DNA from 3 places in the Allobosea sp. RAC05 genome. Region 3 is predicted to be linked to each of the others. Evidence: predicted binding sites of a transcription regulator. Region 3 holds the regulator's gene; each other region holds the start of a gene.
The links. The regulator LexA, encoded in region 3, represses DNA repair genes until DNA is damaged. The targets are predictions, from matches to a motif close to TGTTCNNNNTGTGTTCNG.

Region 1: a site for LexA is predicted at 4,261-4,278, ahead of BSY19_RS04290 (helicase-related protein). Genes of this name have one in related genera too.
Region 2: a site for LexA is predicted at 1,148-1,165, ahead of BSY19_RS09690 (DNA recombination protein RmuC). Genes of this name have one in related genera too.

The regions. Positions count from the first base shown of each region.
Region 1 is NZ_CP016464.1:157,720-163,546, reverse strand. Features, by position in the region: gene fdxA (ferredoxin FdxA) at 1-296, opposite strand, end outside; gene BSY19_RS04295 (RNA-binding S4 domain-containing protein) at 469-780, opposite strand; gene BSY19_RS04290 (helicase-related protein) at 819-4,172, opposite strand; gene BSY19_RS04285 (alpha/beta fold hydrolase) at 4,484-5,371, opposite strand; gene BSY19_RS04280 (MerR family transcriptional regulator) at 5,515-5,827, opposite strand, start outside.
Region 2 is NZ_CP016464.1:1,316,369-1,322,195, reverse strand. Features, by position in the region: gene fmt (methionyl-tRNA formyltransferase) at 1-403, opposite strand, end outside; gene def (peptide deformylase) at 500-1,078, opposite strand; gene BSY19_RS09690 (DNA recombination protein RmuC) at 1,198-2,391, shown strand; gene BSY19_RS09685 (OsmC family protein) at 2,407-2,916, opposite strand; gene BSY19_RS09680 (ABC transporter ATP-binding protein) at 3,012-3,794, opposite strand; gene BSY19_RS09675 (ABC transporter permease) at 3,806-4,636, opposite strand; gene BSY19_RS09670 (aliphatic sulfonate ABC transporter substrate-binding protein) at 4,655-5,620, opposite strand.
Region 3 is NZ_CP016464.1:2,691,890-2,697,716, reverse strand. Features, by position in the region: gene trpD (anthranilate phosphoribosyltransferase) at 1-14, shown strand, start outside; gene trpC (indole-3-glycerol phosphate synthase TrpC) at 22-834, shown strand; gene moaC (cyclic pyranopterin monophosphate synthase MoaC) at 831-1,328, shown strand; gene BSY19_RS16230 (molybdopterin molybdotransferase MoeA) at 1,328-2,539, shown strand; gene lexA (transcriptional repressor LexA) at 2,648-3,388, shown strand; gene BSY19_RS16220 (ComEC/Rec2 family competence protein) at 3,382-5,655, opposite strand.

The DNA of each region.
Region 1 (5,827 bases), 2.4 Mb from region 3:
TTGCCGGCGACGCCATCGAAGGCCTTGGCGTCGGCCGGAGCGTCCTTCTTCTGCGTGATGTTGGGCCAGCTGGAGGCGTATTTCGAGTTGAGCTGCAGCCAGCTCTCGAGGCCCGGCTCGGTGTCGGGCTTGATCGCCTCGGCCGGGCATTCCGGCTCGCAGACGCCACAGTCGATGCACTCGTCGGGATGGATGACGAGCATGTTCTCGCCTTCATAGAAGCAGTCGACCGGGCAAACCTCGACGCAGTCCATGTACTTGCACTTGATGCAGTTCTCGGTGACCACATAGGTCATGTCGCAGGTCCTTCCCGTCTCCCAGAGCCGCCCATAAAGCCTTCAAAGCCATCCGTTTCAAGACCGTTCCGGACCTGCCTCGCGCAGGGACCAGCATACGGCCCGGTTCCGGGGCTGCAACGCGCGCCGGCGATGTGCCTCGAATTCGTTTGTGTACAAACGACTTTCCGTTTTAACCCCCGTCGTCGTCGCCCGCAAGCGGCGGATCGCCGCGCTCGCCGTCGTCGAGACGCTCATAGAGAAGCCGCGCCCGCTCGAAGGCTTCGCGGCGCTCGCCCAGCGCCAGGAGGCGGACGACAACGGTGGCGTGGGGCAGCGCCAGCGTTAGCACGTCGCCGCGCTTGAGCGCCTGCGCCGGGTTCAGGACCCGCTTCCCGTCCAGCCGGACATGCCCCTCTTCGACCAGCCGCACCGCGGCGGACCGCGTCCGGGCGAACCGCCCGAACCAGAGCCATTTGTCGAGCCTTTGGCGGTCGTCGCGCACCGGTGGGCCTCAGCGGGAGGCGGGAGACGCCGTCTCCCTCAGCTCTTGCGGCCCTCCAGCTGGGCCTTCAGGGCGGCGAGCTTGGCGAAGGGCGAATCCGGATCGGGCTCGCGGTCGGCGGGGCGTGGCCGTGGCGGTTGCTGGAAGCGCTCGCCGCCGCGGTCGTCGCGGCGCGGGCCGCCGCCACCGGGGCGACCGTCGCGCTTGAAATCGGGCCGCGGACCGCGACCCTGCTCCGGCCGGCCGCCACCTTCGGCGCGCGGGGCCTCGGAGCGCTGGCTGTCCGGACGCGGTCCGCGCGGGCCCTGGCGGCCGCGCTCATCGCGGCGGGGCTCGCGCTCGGGACGCGGGGACGGTGCCGCCGCGTCGCCGGACGCCGCCTGAACGGGCACGGGCGCATCGCCGCCCTCGCGGCGCGGACCACCCGGGCGCGGGCCGCGATTGGGCCTGTCGCCGCGGCGGCCGCCGGGCTGGCGTTCGCCGGGTGCACCTTCGCGGGCGCCGCGCGCCGGCTCGGGCCGCCGGCCGCCTTGGTGGCGGTGCGGACGCCAGACCTCGATCATCTCGGGCTCGGCCGGGGTAGCGGCGGTCGGGGCCGACGTCTCCGCCGCGGTGGCTTCCGGCTCGGAGGCGGCCGGCTCGGCCTCGGTCGCGGGCAGGGCGGAGAGCAGGTCGGCCGGGACGGGCTCGTGGGCCGGTTCGGGCTCCTGCGCCGTCAGGGCCGGCATGTCGGGCGTTTCGGCGGCTGGGGCCTCCGCAGCGGCGACATCGGCCGTGGCTTCGGCCACGTCACCCGCGGCCGAGGGGGCCTTGGCATCAGCGGCCTCGGCTGCCTCGGCGCCACCAGCGGTCTCGGCTTCGGTCGCTTCCGCGGCCGTCTCGGCCGGCGCGGGCCTGGCGGGAGCGGCTGCGAGCGGCACGGTGATGGCCGGGCCGGCGCGCTTCACCGAGACATAGCCGAGCGAACGCAGGATCGAGGCGAAGTCCTCGCCGGCGCAGCCGACGAGCGAGGTCATCGCGCCGGTGACGACGAAGCCGTCCTGATCGGCGGTTCCCGTCGGCGGCGTCCCTTGTGTCACCCCGGGGCGATAGGCGATCGCGGGGCGGATCAGGTCGGCCAGGCGCTCCAGGATGTCGACGCGCACGGCGCGCTCGCCGCAGACGCGGTAGCCGGCGGCGCGGTAGAGCCCCTTGGGCACGGCCTTGTCGACCGGGAAGGAGGTCCGGCCCGAGGCGGCGAGATGGGCGATGTCGTCCAGGCCCGACAATTCGGGGCCGCCATGCTTGAGGGCCCAGAGCTGGGCGGCCAGCGCGCGCGGCGCCGGCTTCAGCAGGGCGGGGACATAGAGATGGAAGGCGCCGAAGCGGATGCCGAGCTGGCGCAGCGCGGCGCGGCCCTCCTGGTCGAGCGCCTTCATCTCCTCGCCGACCTTGGCGCGCTCGAGCACGCCGAGCGCCTCGGCCGCCTGATACGCGATGCCGCGGGCGATGCCGGTCAGCGTCGTCGCGTCCTCCAGCAGCTGCAGCGGACCGAGCAGCCGGGTGACGTGGTTCTTGAGCCAGAGCTGCAGCCGGGCCTCGACCTGCTCGCGCGCCTGACCGGCGAGATGCTCCTCGACCAGCAGGCGCAGGCGGGGCTCGACGGCCTTCTCGCCGGCCACGAGACGGGCGACGGGTTCGCCGACCCAGCGCAGCAGCCCGTCATGCGACAGCACGAAGGCGTCGTCGCCGGCGAGGACGACGCGCGCGGCGCGCGCCTCGATCTCGCTGGCCAGCGCCTTCATCGCCGCCATGTTCAAGGCTTTCGCCTCCGGCCCGCCGGCCTTGGGGTCCGCCGTGAAGCGGAAACCCTGCAGCATTCCGACGTGCTGGCCCTCGACGAGCACGTCGCCCGTCGTGGTGACCTCAGCCTCCAACATCGCATTCTCCCGCAAACGGCGCAGCAGCACGCTGGTGCGCCGGTCGACAAATCGGCTGGCCAGACGCTCGTGCAGAGCGTCCGAGAGCTTGTCCTCTACAAGACGCGCAACCCCCTGCCAATGCTCAGGATCGGGCAACCAGTCCGGACGGTTGGCGACGAAGGTCCAGGTGCGGACCTGCGCGATGCGCGCAGACAGCGTGTCGATCTCGCCATCGGTGCGATCCAGCGCCGCAAGCTGGGCCCGATACCAGTCGATATCGAGCCGTCCATGGCGCATCAGGCGCAAATAGAGGGTGGTTGCGAGGTCGGCATGCTGCTGCGGCGCGATCTTGCGATAATCGGGCAGTCCGCAGACCTCCCAGAGCCGTTCGACCGCGGGGCGACCCTGCGCCAGCGCCTTGATGTCGGGATCGCGCGCCAGAATTTCGAGCGTCGACATGTCCTCCGCGATCAGGGCGCGCGTCAGGCCGGGCTCCGTCGGCTGCAGGTTCAGGCTGTCGAGAAGCTGCGCCACCGAGCGGAAATCGAGATCGGTGTTGCGCCACTGGAGCTGACGCACCGGCTCGAAGCGATGATTCTCGATCGCCTCGACGAGATCCGCCTCGAAGGGCGGGCAGCGGCCCGAGGTGCCGAAGGTGCCGTCGCGCAGATGGCGCCCGGCGCGCCCGGCGATCTGGCCGAACTCGGCCGGGTTCAGCTTCCGGAAATGATGGCCGTCATATTTCTTGTCGGCCGCGAAGGCGATGTGGTCGACGTCGAGGTTCAGCCCCATGCCGATCGCATCGGTGGCGACGAGGTAGTCGACGTCGCCGGACTGGTAGATCTCGACCTGGGCGTTGCGGGTGCGTGGGCTGAGCGCGCCGAGCACGACCGCCGCGCCGCCCTTCTGGCGCCGGATCAGCTCGGCGATGGCATAGACCTCCTCGACCGAGAAGGCGACGATGGCCGAGCGCGGGGCCAGACGGGTGATCTTGCGGTCGCCGGCGAACATCAGCTGCGACAGGCGCGGGCGGGTCACGACATTCACGCCGGGGATGAGCTGCTCGATCACGGGCCGCATCGTGCCGGCACCGATTAGCATCGTCTCCGCGCGGCCGCGCCGGTTCAACAGCCTGTCGGTGAAGACATGGCCGCGGTCGAGATCGGCGGCGAGCTGGATCTCGTCGATCGCGACGAAGTCCACGGCGAGGTCGCGCGGCATCGCCTCGACCGTGCAGACCCAGAACCGGGGACGCTCCGGCTTGATCTTCTCCTCGCCGGTGACGAGCGCCACCGCAGCGGCGCCGACCTTGTCGACGACGCGCTGGTAGACCTCGCGGGCGAGCAGGCGCAGGGGCAGGCCGATCATGCCCGTTGGATGGGCGACCATCCGCTCGATCGCGAGATGGGTCTTGCCCGTATTGGTCGGGCCGAGGACGGCAGTGACGCCGTTGGCGCGGGCCGAGGGAGGCAGGGAGCGTGGAGGGAGCAAGGCCGACGCCGATCATGGTGAAGTGCCGGGCCGGGGGCGCCTGCAGAAGGGCGTCGCTGCGGCCCGGAGCCAGCGGTGAACTAGGAAGCGGAACGAGTCCCGAACGAAGCAGGCCCGAATCGCTGACTCCCGGGGAATCGGGATTTGTTCTCGCAACCGGCGGTTCGGGCCGCAGCGCGTCTCCCGGCTGGGGGTCGGTGTCTCGGCATCGCCTGTCCTCCGATGGTCGCGCGCAGGACGCCCGTCATCTGCCGCAGGGCCTATCTAGGCACGCTTCGCCGGGAAACGAGGCCTGGCTTCGCGCGTGGCGCTCAGCCGAAGACATCCGCGAAGATCTCCGCGGCTTCGTCGGGCGCCTCGACATGCACGAAATGCCCGGCGCTCTCGCAGAAGGTGACCTGCGCGTTGTCGAAATGCTCGGGCACGAAGGCGGCCCATTCCGACTTCAGCACCGGGTCGTGGCGGCCCCAATGCACCCGCGTCGGGTGGTGGATGCGCACCGAGGGCGTCGGGTGGCCGTCGATCGCCGCCAGCCGGGCGGCATTCTGGCTGCGATACCAGTCGAAGCCGCCGCGCAGATTGCCGGGCTTCATGAAATTGTCGATCCACAGCTCGAGCGCCGGATCGAACGCGTCCTTGCGATGGCACCAATGCGAGAGGAAATAGGAGAAATAGAGCGCGCAGGACTGGCGGCTGAGGCCGATCAGCGTCTCGGCCAGCGGCAATTGCTGGAAGGACTGGTACCAGACCTCATTGACATGTCCGTCATGGACCCAGCGCCCGGCGATGCTCTGGGTCGGGCAGTTGAAGAAGAGCAGCCGCTCGACCAGCTGCGGATGGCGCCGCGCCAACGCCTGTGCGGCATAGGCGCCGACGTCGTGGCCGACGACGCCGACCGAATCCAAGCCGAGTGCGCCGACCAGCGAGGCCATGTCGTCGGCATGGCTGTTGGGGCCGACGTCGCTGCGCGGCGCGGCCGCCTTGGCGCTGTCGCCGAAGCCACGCAGATCGGGCGCGATCAGCCGGAAATCCGGGTGGAGCCGGTTCATCAGGGGCAACCAGGTGGCCCAGAATTCCGGCCAGCCATGCAGCAGCAGCACCGGCCGCCCGGAACCGACCTCGGCGACGTGCAGCGTCGTGTCGCGGACCGCGATCTGGCGATGCCTCAGACCGGGCGGCGTGGCGAAATCGCTGGACATTGTGGCTCCCGACGGTTGTCTGCCAAGGCTAGCGTCTGGCCGGCTCGTGCCGCAATCACCATGCGTCGCCGCAGGCCGCCGCGGCTGCGCTTCTCCACAGGCTGCGCGTCCGGCCGTGCCCGCTGGGAGCTGCGGACCTTGCGTCAATGCGCGGCGTGGCTGCAGCGGCCGTGGTCGGCGAGCGCCTCGATGATGGCGCAGTCGCAGGCGGCGACGCCGCCGGAGCAGGTCGCGGCGATGCGCTCCAGCTCGGCCTCCAGCGAGCGCAGACGCGCGATCTTGTGGCGGACCTCGTCGCGATGCGCGACCGCGATCGCATGGGCCTCGTCGCAGGCCATCGCCGGATTGTCCGAGAGCCTGAGCAGGGCGCGGATCGCCTCGACGGCGAAGCCGAGATCGCGGGCATGCTTGATGAAGGCGAGGCGCTCGACATGGCGCCGGCCATAGCGCCGCTGG
Region 2 (5,827 bases), 1.4 Mb from region 3:
CGCCGCTTTCAGCGTCTCCGGCCATGACCGCACGCTGGATCGGCGCGGCGCCGCGCCAGCGCGGCAGCAGCGAGGCATGCAGGTTGAGGCAGCCGAGTTCCGGGATGTCGAGGATCGCCTGCGGCAGGATCATGCCATAGGCGACGACGACCGCGACATCGGCCTGGTGGGAGGCGATCTGCTCGGCCACCTCGGGCGTCTTCAGGGTCGACGGCGTGAAGACGGGGATGCCGAAGCGCTCGGCCGCCCTGTGCACCGGCGAGGGTTTCAGTTCGAGGCCGCGGCCGGCCTGGGCCGGGGCGCGGGTGTAGCAGCTGACGACCTCGTGGCCCTGGCCGATGATCTCGGTCAGGGTCGGCACCGCGAAATCGGGCGTGCCCATGAAGATGACGCGCAAACTCATACGCTGGATATTACCTCAACTGGGCAGGGATGGCCCGCCGCCTGATCATCTGAGCCCTCATCCCGAGGAGCCGCGGCAGGAGTTAACGCGGTTGCGTCACCCCTCGCGCCGCGCCTGCTTGGCGAAACGCTTGGTGACGCGCTCGCGCTTGAGGCGCGAGAGATGGTCGATGAACAGCACGCCGTTCAGATGGTCGATCTCGTGCTGGATGCAGGTGGCGAGCAGGCCGTCGGCCTCGATCTCCTGCCGCTTCCCGTCGAGGTCGGTGTAGGCGACCCTGACCGAAGCCGGGCGCTCGACCTCCTCGTAGTATTCCGGGATCGAGAGGCAGCCTTCCTCATAGACGCTGCGTTCCTCCGAGGACCAGGTGATCTCCGGATTGATGAAGGCGATCGGATTGCGCGGCTGGCGGTCGCGCTTCTCCTGGGAGCTGTCAGCGTCGGCCTCGGCAGGCTCCACGTCCGCAGGCGGCTCGGCCCTCTTGGCGACATCGAGCGTCACCACGCGCCAGGGCACACCGATCTGGATGGCGGCCAGCCCGATCCCGGGCGCGTCGTACATCGTCTCGAACATGTCGGCGACGAGCGTGCGGATATCGGGCGTGATCTCGGCCACGGGGGTGGAGACCAGCCGGAGCTGGGCGTCTGGCAGGATGACGAGCGGGCGGATGGCCATGGAGCTGTGTCTGCGCGGTTTTCGGATGATGAACCGGCCACATAAGCGCTCGCGCCGCGTGGGTCAAACCGTTCCGCTTTCGTTCGATTTGATTCACCCGAATCGGCTATCCTGCCGGAATGACAGAGATCGCCTTCATCCTTCTCGACCGGCCCGTGACCTGGGCGCAGGCCGCGCTCGGCTTCGGCGGGTCGACGCTTGGCCTGCTCCTGCTGCTGGCGCTCTCGGCCTGGCGCGGCAGCCGGCGACGGGCGCTGGAGGCGCTGGAGGCGCTGATCGCGGCCGAGCGTGCCCGCGAGACCGACGACAAGGTCGCCGAGATGAACCGGCTCCAGGCGGAATTGACCGGCCGGATGCAATCCATGGCCGAAATCCTCTCGACGCGGCAGGGCGATCTCGCCCGCCTCGTCGCCGACCGGATGGAGGGGCTGCGCCACCAGGTCGGTCAGGGCCTGGAGCAGAATGTCCGCCAGACCAGCGAGAGCCTCGGCCGGCTGCAGGAGCGGCTGGCGGTGATCGACAGCGCCCAGAAGAACCTGACCAACCTCACCTCCGAGGTGGTGACGCTGCGCGACGTGCTCTCCAACAAGCAGGCGCGCGGCGCCTATGGCCAGGGCCGGATGGAGGCGATCATCCGGGACGGGCTGCCCGGCGCCTTCTTCGCCTTCCAGCCGCAGCTCTCCAACGGCAAGCGACCCGACTGCCTGGTGACGCTTCCGGGCGACGGGCGCGGGCTCGTCATCGACGCCAAGTTCCCGCTGGAGAGCTTCACGCAGTTGCGCGAGGCCCGCGGCGAGGAGGCGCGCAAGGCGGCCGCTGCCCGGGTGCGCAATGATGTCGGGGTGCATGTGAAGGACATCGCCGAGCGCTACTTCCTGCCCGGCGAGACGCAGGACCTCGCCTTGCTCTTCGTGCCCTCGGAGTCCATCCATGCCGATCTGCACGAGCATTTCGACGACGTGATCCAGAAGGCGCATCGCGCCCGGATCATGATCGTCTCGCCCTCGCTGCTGGCGCTGGCGATCCAGCTCATGCAGTCGCTGGTGCGCGACGCGCGGATGCGCGAGGAGGCGCAGGTGATCCAGAGCGAGGTCGGCAAGCTGCTGGCGGATGTCCGCCGGCTCGGCGAGCGGGCGGAGAAGCTCGACCAGCATTTCCGCCAGGCGCAGGACGATGTGGCGGGCCTGAGAACCTCGGCGGGCAAGATCACCGGCCGCGGCGAGCGCATCGTGGCACTGGATTTCGACGAGGCGAAGGGCGAGCCGACGCTGCCCTTCGCCGAGGGGCTGACCTTGAAGAAGGCCGCCGAGTGAGCGGCGGCCTGGTGGTCAGGCGACCGAGAGGGTCGCGCTGAGCTCGGGCTTCACGTTGAGCGTCTGGAACACGACGCAGTAGCGCTCGGTCAGCTTCAGCAACGTGTCGAGCTTCTCCTGCGGCGCATCGGTCTCGACCTCGAAGGACAGGCGGATCGCCTTGAAGCCGACGGCGGCGTCCTTGGCGACGCCGAGCGTGCCGCGGAAGTCGAGATCGCCCTCGGCATGGACGATGCCCTTCTTCAACTCGATCTCGAGCGCGGTGGCCACCGCCTTCAGCGTGACGCCGGCGCAGGCGACGAGGGCCTCCAGCAGCATGTCACCGGAGCAGAGTTCGGCGCCCGAGCCGCCGGTGGCCGGGTGCAACCCCGCCAGCGCGATCGCACGGCCGGTCTCGACCTTGCAGGCGATGTGCTGGTCGTCGAGCTCGCCCCTGGCCTTCAGGGTGACGACGGCTGCGCCGGGATCGGAACGGTAGGAGTCCTTGAGCGGCGCCTGCAGGGCGCGGAGAGCGGTGACGTCCATGGTGTCAGAACCTCAAGTCGAATGAAGCGGTCGGGATCGCTGATAGAGGCTCGGGCGGTCACAGGCCATCGGAAAGCGACACACCGTGACGCGGCTCACCACCACATCCCGGCGGTCTCGGCGGCCTTCTGCTGGTGCGGGGCCTCGTCGCGCAGCGAACGATCGAGGCTGCGCAGGATCTCGCGCTTGGCCGCCTCGAAGGCCGGCGAGAGCCGGTCGCGCGGGCGGGCGAGCGGGTTGTCGAACGCGTCGAAGACCCGCCCGGGCTTGGGCTGCATCACCACGATCCGGTCGGCCAGCGTCACGGCCTCCTCGACGTCATGGGTGACCATGACGACGGTGGGCCGGCTCTCGCCCCACAAGGCGAGCAGGTGGCCATGCAGGCTGGCGCGGGTGGTGGCATCGAGCGCCGAGAACGGCTCGTCCATCAGCAGCAACTTGGGGCGCGTGACGAGGGCGCGGGCGATGGCGACCCGCTGCTGCTGGCCGCCGGAGAGTTCGCGCGGCCAGCGCCGGTCATGCCCGCCGAGCCCGACCCGGACGAGGGCGTTGGTGACCAGCCCCTCGCGCTCGAAGGCGGAGAGATGCGAAAGGCCGAAGCCGACATTCTCGGCCACCGAGAGCCAGGGGAAGAGGCGCGGCTCCTGGAAGATCACCCCGACATCGGCGCGCGGCTCGGCGATCGCCTCGCCATCGAGCAGGATGCGCCCGGCGCTCGGCCGGTCGAGACCGGCGATCAGGCGCAGCAGCGTGGTCTTGCCGCAGCCCGAGCCGCCGACCAGCGCCAGGATCTCGCCCTGCGCGACATCGAGGGTGACGGCCGACAGCGCCTGCGTGCCGTCGGCATAGGTTTTCGACAGGGTCTCGAAGCTCAGCATCGAGGGCTTTCTCAGAGTTTGTCGCGGGCCGTGTCCTGCCAGGCGAGAACCGGCCGCGTCAGGGCGACGAGGAGGCCGTCGGCCAGCTTCCCGAGCACGGCGAAGCTGATGATGGCCGCGATGATGGTGTCGGGCCGGCCGAGCTGCTGGCCATCGACGAGGAGGTAGCCGAGGCCTTCGCTGGCGCCCATGATCTCGGCCGCGACCACGAACATGAAGCCCAGCCCCAGCCCCGAGCGCAGCGCCGTGATCCAGGCCGGCAGGATCGCCGGCAGCAGCACCCGTCGCGCCATCGCCAGCCGGCCGAGCCGGAAGACACGGCCAACCTCGACGATCTTGCGGTCGATGCCCTGGATCGCCGCGGCGACACCGAGATAGACCGGGAAGAACACGCCGACCGCGATCAGCGCCACCTTCGACGCCTCGAAGATGCCGAGCCAGAGGATGAAGAGCGGCACCCAGGCGATCGAGGGAATGGCGCGCAGGGCCTGCAGCGTCGGATCGATCAGGCCGCGCGCCACCGGAAGCGCCCCGGTGACGGCGCCGAGCAAGGTGCCCGCTGCCGCGCCGAGAGCAAACCCGGCCGCGACCCGCCAGAGCGTCGCCGCGGCATGGGTGAAGAGTTCGCCCGAAGCCGCGAGAGACCACAGGGTGGCGCCGACCACGCTCGGTGGAGGCATCAGGCGCCCATTGGCGAAGCCCGACCTGACGGCGATCTCCCACAGCAGAGCCAGCAGCACCGGCAGCGCAAAACCCGCCAGCGCCACGCCCGCCCGGCGTGGCCGCGGACGAGCGGGACCGCCCTGCTCATCCGCAGCCGTCTCGATGCCGAGCGCACTCATCCCGGGGCCGGTACGGCGTCAGTTGGTGACGGCGAAGCGACGGTCGAGCAGGTCGTCGACCACGGCCTTCACATCGGTCTTGGCGGGCACGACGCCGGCTTCCTGCAGCGCGAGGCCAGCCGCGATGATCGTCTCGGCCTGGGCCTGCCCGATCGTGGAATGCGTGAGTTCGGTCCGGGTGAGCTGCCGCTCGATCACCGCATCGGACAGCTTGGTATAGGCGACCAGCGTCTTCTTCAGCTCGGCCGGGTTGGCGAGCGCGTAGGCGCGCGCCTCCTCGTAGGCCGCCAGCACCTTGCGGACGAGGGCCGGATTGTCCTTGGCGAAGGCCTCGCGGACGTTGAGCACGCCCCAGGTGTTGTCGGCGGCCTTGCGGTGAAACAGCTTCGCGCCGCTCTCGACCTCGGCGGCGGCCATCAGCGGGTCTAGCCCCGCCCAGGCATCGACATCGCCGCGCTCGAGCGCGAGGCGCCCGTCGGCATGTTGCAGGAGGACGAGCTTGACGTCCTTCTCGGTCAGCTTGGCCTCGGCCAGCGCCCGGACGAGGAAGATGTGCGGATCGGTGCCGCGCGTGACGGCGATGCGCTTGCCCTTGAGGTCGGCGACCTTGGTGATGTCGCTCTTGGCGCCGGTGACGAGCGCCGTCCATTCCGGCCGCGAATAGACATAGATCGTCTTGATCGGGTTGCCATTGATCTTGCCGATCAGCGCAGCGGCGCCGGCCGTCGAACCGAAGTCGAGCGAGCCGGCGTTGAGGAACTCCAGCGCCTTGTTGGAGCCGGCGGACTGGACCCAGCGCACGGTGATGCCGTCGGCCGCCAGCGCCTTCTCGAGGATGCCGCTGTCCTTCAGGACGAGGCTGACCGGGTTATAGGTCGCGAAGTCGACGCGGATTTCCTTGGGCGCCTGGGCAAAGGCCTGTCCGGCAGAGAGCACGAGCGAAGTGGCGAGGCCGGCCAGGGCGAAGCGACGGGAAATGATCATTCGTGGTCCCTTTCGATGCGCGAAGGGACCGAGCGACAGGTTGGCGCCCATGCCCCACGCTTTAGCTGCACTTGTTTCGCGCCCGCAAGCTGGTGGCTCAAATCGGCGCGTATCCGCCTTGTAGGTCCATTCGTTCTGTATGTCAAACAGAGCACTCAGGGATGTTGAATCTTTAATTTCACATTAATCGTTCGTTGAATTAAACCG
Region 3 (5,827 bases):
GTTCGAACGCGTGAGGCGGCGATGAGCGACATTCTCGCGAAGATCGAGGCCTATAAGCGCCAGGAGATCGCGGCCGCCAAGCAGGCGATCCCGCAGGACCGGATCGAAATGCTGGCGCGCGACGCCGGGCCGACGCGCGGATTCGCCGATGCGCTGGCCGGTAAGCATGACGCCGGGCGCCCGGCGCTGATCGCCGAGATCAAGAAGGCCTCGCCCTCCAAGGGGCTGATCCGCGCCGATTTCGACCCGCCCGCGTTGGCGCGCGCCTATGCCGCCGGCGGGGCGGCCTGCCTCTCCGTCCTGACCGATGGCCCCTCCTTCCAGGGCCGCCCGGAGTTCCTGCTGCAGGCACGCGCGGCCTCGGGCCTGCCCGTGCTGCGCAAGGATTTCCTCTACGACCCTTATCAGGTCTACGAGGCGCGGGCCTGGGGTGCGGACTGCATCCTGATCATCATGGCCGGCGTCGACGACGCCACGGCCCGCGCGTTGGAGACTACGGCCTTCGATCTCGGCATGGATGTGCTGATCGAGGTCCATGACGACGCCGAACTCGACCGGGCGCTGGCGCTGAAGAGCCGCCTGCTCGGCATCAACAACCGCGACCTGCGCGATTTCACAGTCGATCTCGCGGTGACCGAACGACTGGCGCCGCGCGTGCCGGCCGACCGCATCGTCATCAGCGAGAGCGGCATCTTCAGCCATGACGACATCGGCCGGCTGAAGCGCGCCGGAGTTGGCACCTTCCTCGTCGGCGAGAGCCTGATGCGGCAGGCCGATGTGACGGCCGCGACGCGCGAACTCCTCACGGGCCACGCCCAGGAGACCGCCGCGTGAGCGCGCTCAGCCATCTCGACGCCCGGGGCCAGGCGCATATGGTCGATGTCGGCGACAAGGCCGAGACCTCGCGCGTGGCCATCGCCGAGGGCTGCGTCGTGATGCAGCCGCAGACGCTGGCGATCGTGCGCGCCGGCGACGCCAAGAAGGGCGACGTGCTCGGGACGGCGCGCCTTGCCGGCATCATGGCCGCCAAGCGCAGCCACGAACTGATCCCGCTCTGCCACCCGCTGCTGATCACCAAGATCGCGGTCGATCTGGAGATTGACGAGGCCCTGCCCGGCATCCGGGTGCGCGCCGAGGTCAAGGTCAAGGGCCAGACCGGCGTCGAGATGGAGGCGCTCACCGCCGTCAGCGTCGCCTGCCTGACGGTCTACGACATGGTCAAGGCGGCCGACCGGGGCATGCGGATCGAGGGCATCCGGCTGACCCATAAATCCGGCGGCAAGTCGGGCGTGTTCGAGGCCGACGCCTCCCCTGGGGCACAAGGCTGATGGCCCTGACGCCGGTCCCCGTCGCGCTGCGCGCCCTGCTCGACAGCGTTCCGGGTCCGACGCCCGTGGAGACGTTGCCGCTGGCGCGGTGCGCCTGGCGCGTGCTCGGAGCCGACATTGCCGCGCTGCGGACGCAGCCGCCCTTCGCCAACTCGGCCATGGACGGCTATGCGGTGCGGGCGGATGACCTCGTGCCCGGCACCGAATTGCGGGTCATCGGCGAGTCGGCCGCAGGGCGTTCATTTGCCGGCACATTATCTACCGGCGAAGCGGTCCGAATCTTCACTGGCGCCCCGATCCCCGAGGGCGCCGACACCATCCTGATCCAGGAGAACGCCGACGGCGTCGGCTCGGCCGCGATCACCGTCCGCGAGGGCGCGCCCAAGGGCAAGTTCATCCGCAAGGCCGGGCTCGACTTCAGCCTCAATGACAGCCTGCTCGCCACCGGAACCCGCCTCGACAGCGCCGCGCTCGGGCTCGCCGCCGCCGCCGCTCACCCGGCCCTGCCGGTGCGCCGCAAGCCGCTGGTCGCGATCCTCGCCACCGGCGACGAACTCGTGCTGCCGGGCGAGCCGGTCGGACCGGACCAGATCGTTGCGTCCAACTCGTTTGCGCTTGCCGCGCTGGTCGAGCAGGCGGGCGGCAGCGTGCTCGACCTCGGCATCGCGCGCGACGACCATGCGGACCTCGCCGCGCGGATCGGGCAGGCGCGGGAGGCCGGCGCCGATGTGCTGGTGACGCTGGGCGGCGCCTCGGTCGGCGCGCATGACCTCGTCCAGGAGGCGCTGAAGCGCGCCGGAATGGATCTCGGCTTCTGGAAGATCGCGATGCGGCCGGGCAAGCCGATGATGACCGGCCGGCTCGGCCCGATGGTCGCGATCGGCCTGCCGGGTAACCCCGTCTCCTCGATCGTCTGCGGCCATCTCTTCGTCGTCCCGGTCATCGAGGCCCTGCTCGGGGTGCCCTCGCCTGAGCGCGACCGCAGCGAGCCCGGCCTGCTCGGGCGCGACATGCCCGCGAACGATGAGCGCGAGGACTATCTGCGCTCCAGCCTCGTCCTGACCGAGGCCGGCTGGGAGGCGACGCCGTTCGAGCGGCAGGATTCCTCCATGCTCGGTCTGCTCGCCCAGGCCCAGGCGCTGACGATCCGCCCTGTCTTCGCGCCGGCCGCCCGCAAGGGCGATCCCTGCCGCTTCATCCGGTTGCGCTAGGCTCAGACCGGCGCATCCGCTTGCGGAACACAACGCGAACGGGTATGGTGTTCGTGATTTGTTTCGAATCTGCGACAACCGGCAGATTCCAGAGCGCCGGCGGGGATCATGCTGACACGCAAACAGTTCGAACTGCTTCGTTTCATCCAGGAGCGCCTGCGCGAAAGCGGCGTCCCCCCCTCCTTCGACGAGATGAAGGACGCGCTCGACCTCAAGTCCAAATCCGGCATTCACCGGCTGATCATGGCGCTCGAGGAGCGCGGCTTTATCCGCCGCCTGCCGAACCGGGCGCGGGCGCTCGAGGTGATCAAGCTGCCCGACGGTGCCGGCGGCGGTCTGCAGCCCGGCGCGCGCCGCTTCAACCCGTCGGTCGTCCAGGGTGGGCTCGGCAAGGATGCGCCGCCGGCCAAGGACGGGCTGCCCGGCCGGGCGCGCCCGGTGGAAGCCGCGCCGGAGGATGCCCGCAACACGATCGCGATCCCCGTCATGGGCCGCATCGCGGCGGGCACGCCGATCTCGGCGATCCAGAGCCGCAGCCACAGCGTCGCCCTGCCCGCCGACATGCTCGGTTCCGGCGAGCATTTCGCACTCGAGGTCCGCGGCGACTCGATGGTCGAGGCCGGCATTCTCGACGGCGACACGGTGGTGATCCGCCGCCAGGACACGGCCAACACCGGCGACATCATCGTCGCGCTGATTGACGACGAAGAGGCGACGCTGAAGCGGCTGCGCAAGCGCGGCTCCTCGATCGCGCTGGAAGCGGCCAATCCCGCCTATGAGACGCGGGTGCTCGGCCCCGACCGGGTCAAGATCCAGGGCCGACTGGTCAATCTGATGCGGCGCTACTGAAGGCGCTCGGTGTCGGGAGCGCTCTCGGCGACGGATGGCGCGGGGGCTGTCGCAGGGGCTGTTCTGGCCGCGGGCTGGATCGGCGGCTGACGACTCCAGGGTCGTGAGCGTCCGGCCTGCTCGGCGGCATGGCGGCGCCAGCCCGTAAGGCCATGCACGAGTGCGGTCGCCCCGTCGCGTTGCAGCGCGGTCCGGTCGATCAGCAGCGCCGCGCAGGGGGCCGTCCAGGGAATCGGCGTCACCACCACATCCGCGCGCCGGCAATCCTCGATGATGGCCAGCCGCTCCTGCGCATAGGCGATGGAACGCCCCTCCCTCGTGGTCAGGACACAACCTGCGGGATCGCAGGAGGCACCCTGGCGCAGCGACGGGTCGTCCGCCTTGCGGCCATCGCCATCGGCGCTCAGCCATTGCTCCAGCACGAAGCGGCTGGGCCTACCGGCGATGACGAGGCGGTCGTCGGGCCCGCGCACGGCCAGCCCGGCCCCATCGCGCTCGACCAGGATCGCGGGACGCTCGGGCTTGGCCGCCACTGCGACGCCGGCCGCGAGCGGCAGCACGGCCAGCAGGCGCAGCTTCGTGCTCCACAGCGTCGCCCAGAGCAGCGACAGCACGAAGCAGAGCAGCGCCGCCGTGCCGAAGGCCGGGATCACCAGGGTGGAGTGATCGATGGTTGCGACCCAGTGCGCCAGTTTCAGCACCACCTGCGAGGCCTGCCCCATCAGCCACCAGGCCGGCGCATCCAGCCCGAAGGGGTAGGCCAGCACGCCGAAGACCGCGGCCGGCATCACGCAGAGCGAGACGAAGGGCAGCGCCAGCGCGTTGCCGAGCAGCCCGAACGGGTTGAAGGTCTGGAAGTGGAAGGCGCCGAACGGGGCGGTCGCGGCGGTCGCCAGCAGCGTGGTCACGACGATGCCACAGGCCGCGATCCAAAGCGGGCGCAGTGGCCAGGGCAGCGCCGGGGGTGGCTGCGACCGGCCGCGGTTCTCCCAGCGCTCGGCGAAGGCGATCAGCGCCGCCACCGCGCCGAAGGACATCTGGAAGCTCGGCCCCAGCAGCGCCTCGGGTTCGCGCAGCAGAACGATCATCGCCGCCAGCGCGAGATTGCGCATGCTCAGCGCCGGGCGGTCGACGAGGATCGCGCCCAGCATCACCAGCGTCATGATCAGCGAGCGCACGGTCGCGACCTCGGCGCCCGAGAATACGCAGTAGGCGACAGAGCCCGCCATCGCCGCGAGGGCAGCGATCTTCTTGACCGGCAGGCGCAGCGCCAGCGTCTGCGAGAGGGCGAGCAGCGCCCGCACCAGCCAGAAGATCGTCCCGGCGGCGAGCACCATGTGCAGGCCGGAGATCGAGACGATGTGGTAGATGCCCGCCGCGCGCAGATCGGCATTGGTCGTGTCGGTGATCAGGCCGCGCTTGCCGGTAACCAGCGCCGCCGCCATCGCCCCCGCCTGCCCACCGCCGATGGAGGCGATGCGCTGCGTCAGGGCGTTGCGGGCGCGGTCGAGCGCAGCGGCGACCTGCAGCGCCGCCGGCGGCGCCTGCGGCGGCGGCGTCAGCGTGATCTTGCCGGAGATGCTGCCGACGGCGCCGAGCCCGCGAAAGAAGGCGTCGCGGCCAAAATCATAGCCGCCTGGCCGGGCCGGGCCCGGTGGCGGCAGCAGCCGCGCCACCGCCGCGATGTGATCGCCCGGCGCGACCTCGCCGGCGCGGATGTTGACCCGGACACGCCTCGGGCGCTCGGCCGCCTCGACGCCGGCCAGACCCGTCACCAGAATCACGAGGCGGGCGCCGGCGTCGCGGCTCTCGACCGATTCGACGAAGCCCGTGAGCTGACCGATCCGTGGCCGGTCCAGCAGCGGCGAGGCGACCGAGGCCGTGCGCCAGGTCGCAGCCGCAAACCCGGCGAACACGGCCGCCAGCGCGATCAGCGCCCTCGCCGCGCCCGGACGGCGGCGCAGGCCGACCGCGCCGGCTGCAGCGAGTACGAAGCCGACCAGCGGCGCCCAGAGCGCCGGCTCGCGATCGGCGGCGAAGTAGAGGAGGATGCCGATCCCCATCGGCACCGGCAGCCAGATGAACAGGCGGCGGCGCTCGGCCTCGAGCGCCAGGGCGCGCTTCAGGCGCTCGCGAGCAGAAGCCAGCGCGAGAGACAGGCCCGGTCCGCCACGGGCGCGACCGGTCCGGGTCCAGGGCAGCGCCAGGGTTCGCGCGCCACGGCTGCGCGTCGCGTCCCCCTGCCCTGGCGGCGGTGCCGGCTGCATCGGCTCCCCATCCCTGACCGCATCGGCGGCGCGTGCATCTTGCGCTTAACGCCGGCCGCCAGGGCATGTTACAGGGGCCGCGCCGGATGTCATGCCCCGCTTCGGCGCGCGCCGTCCCGCGGCGTGCCGATTCGCCTCTTCCCCCTCGGCCCCTTTCGACAGCCAGCCGGAG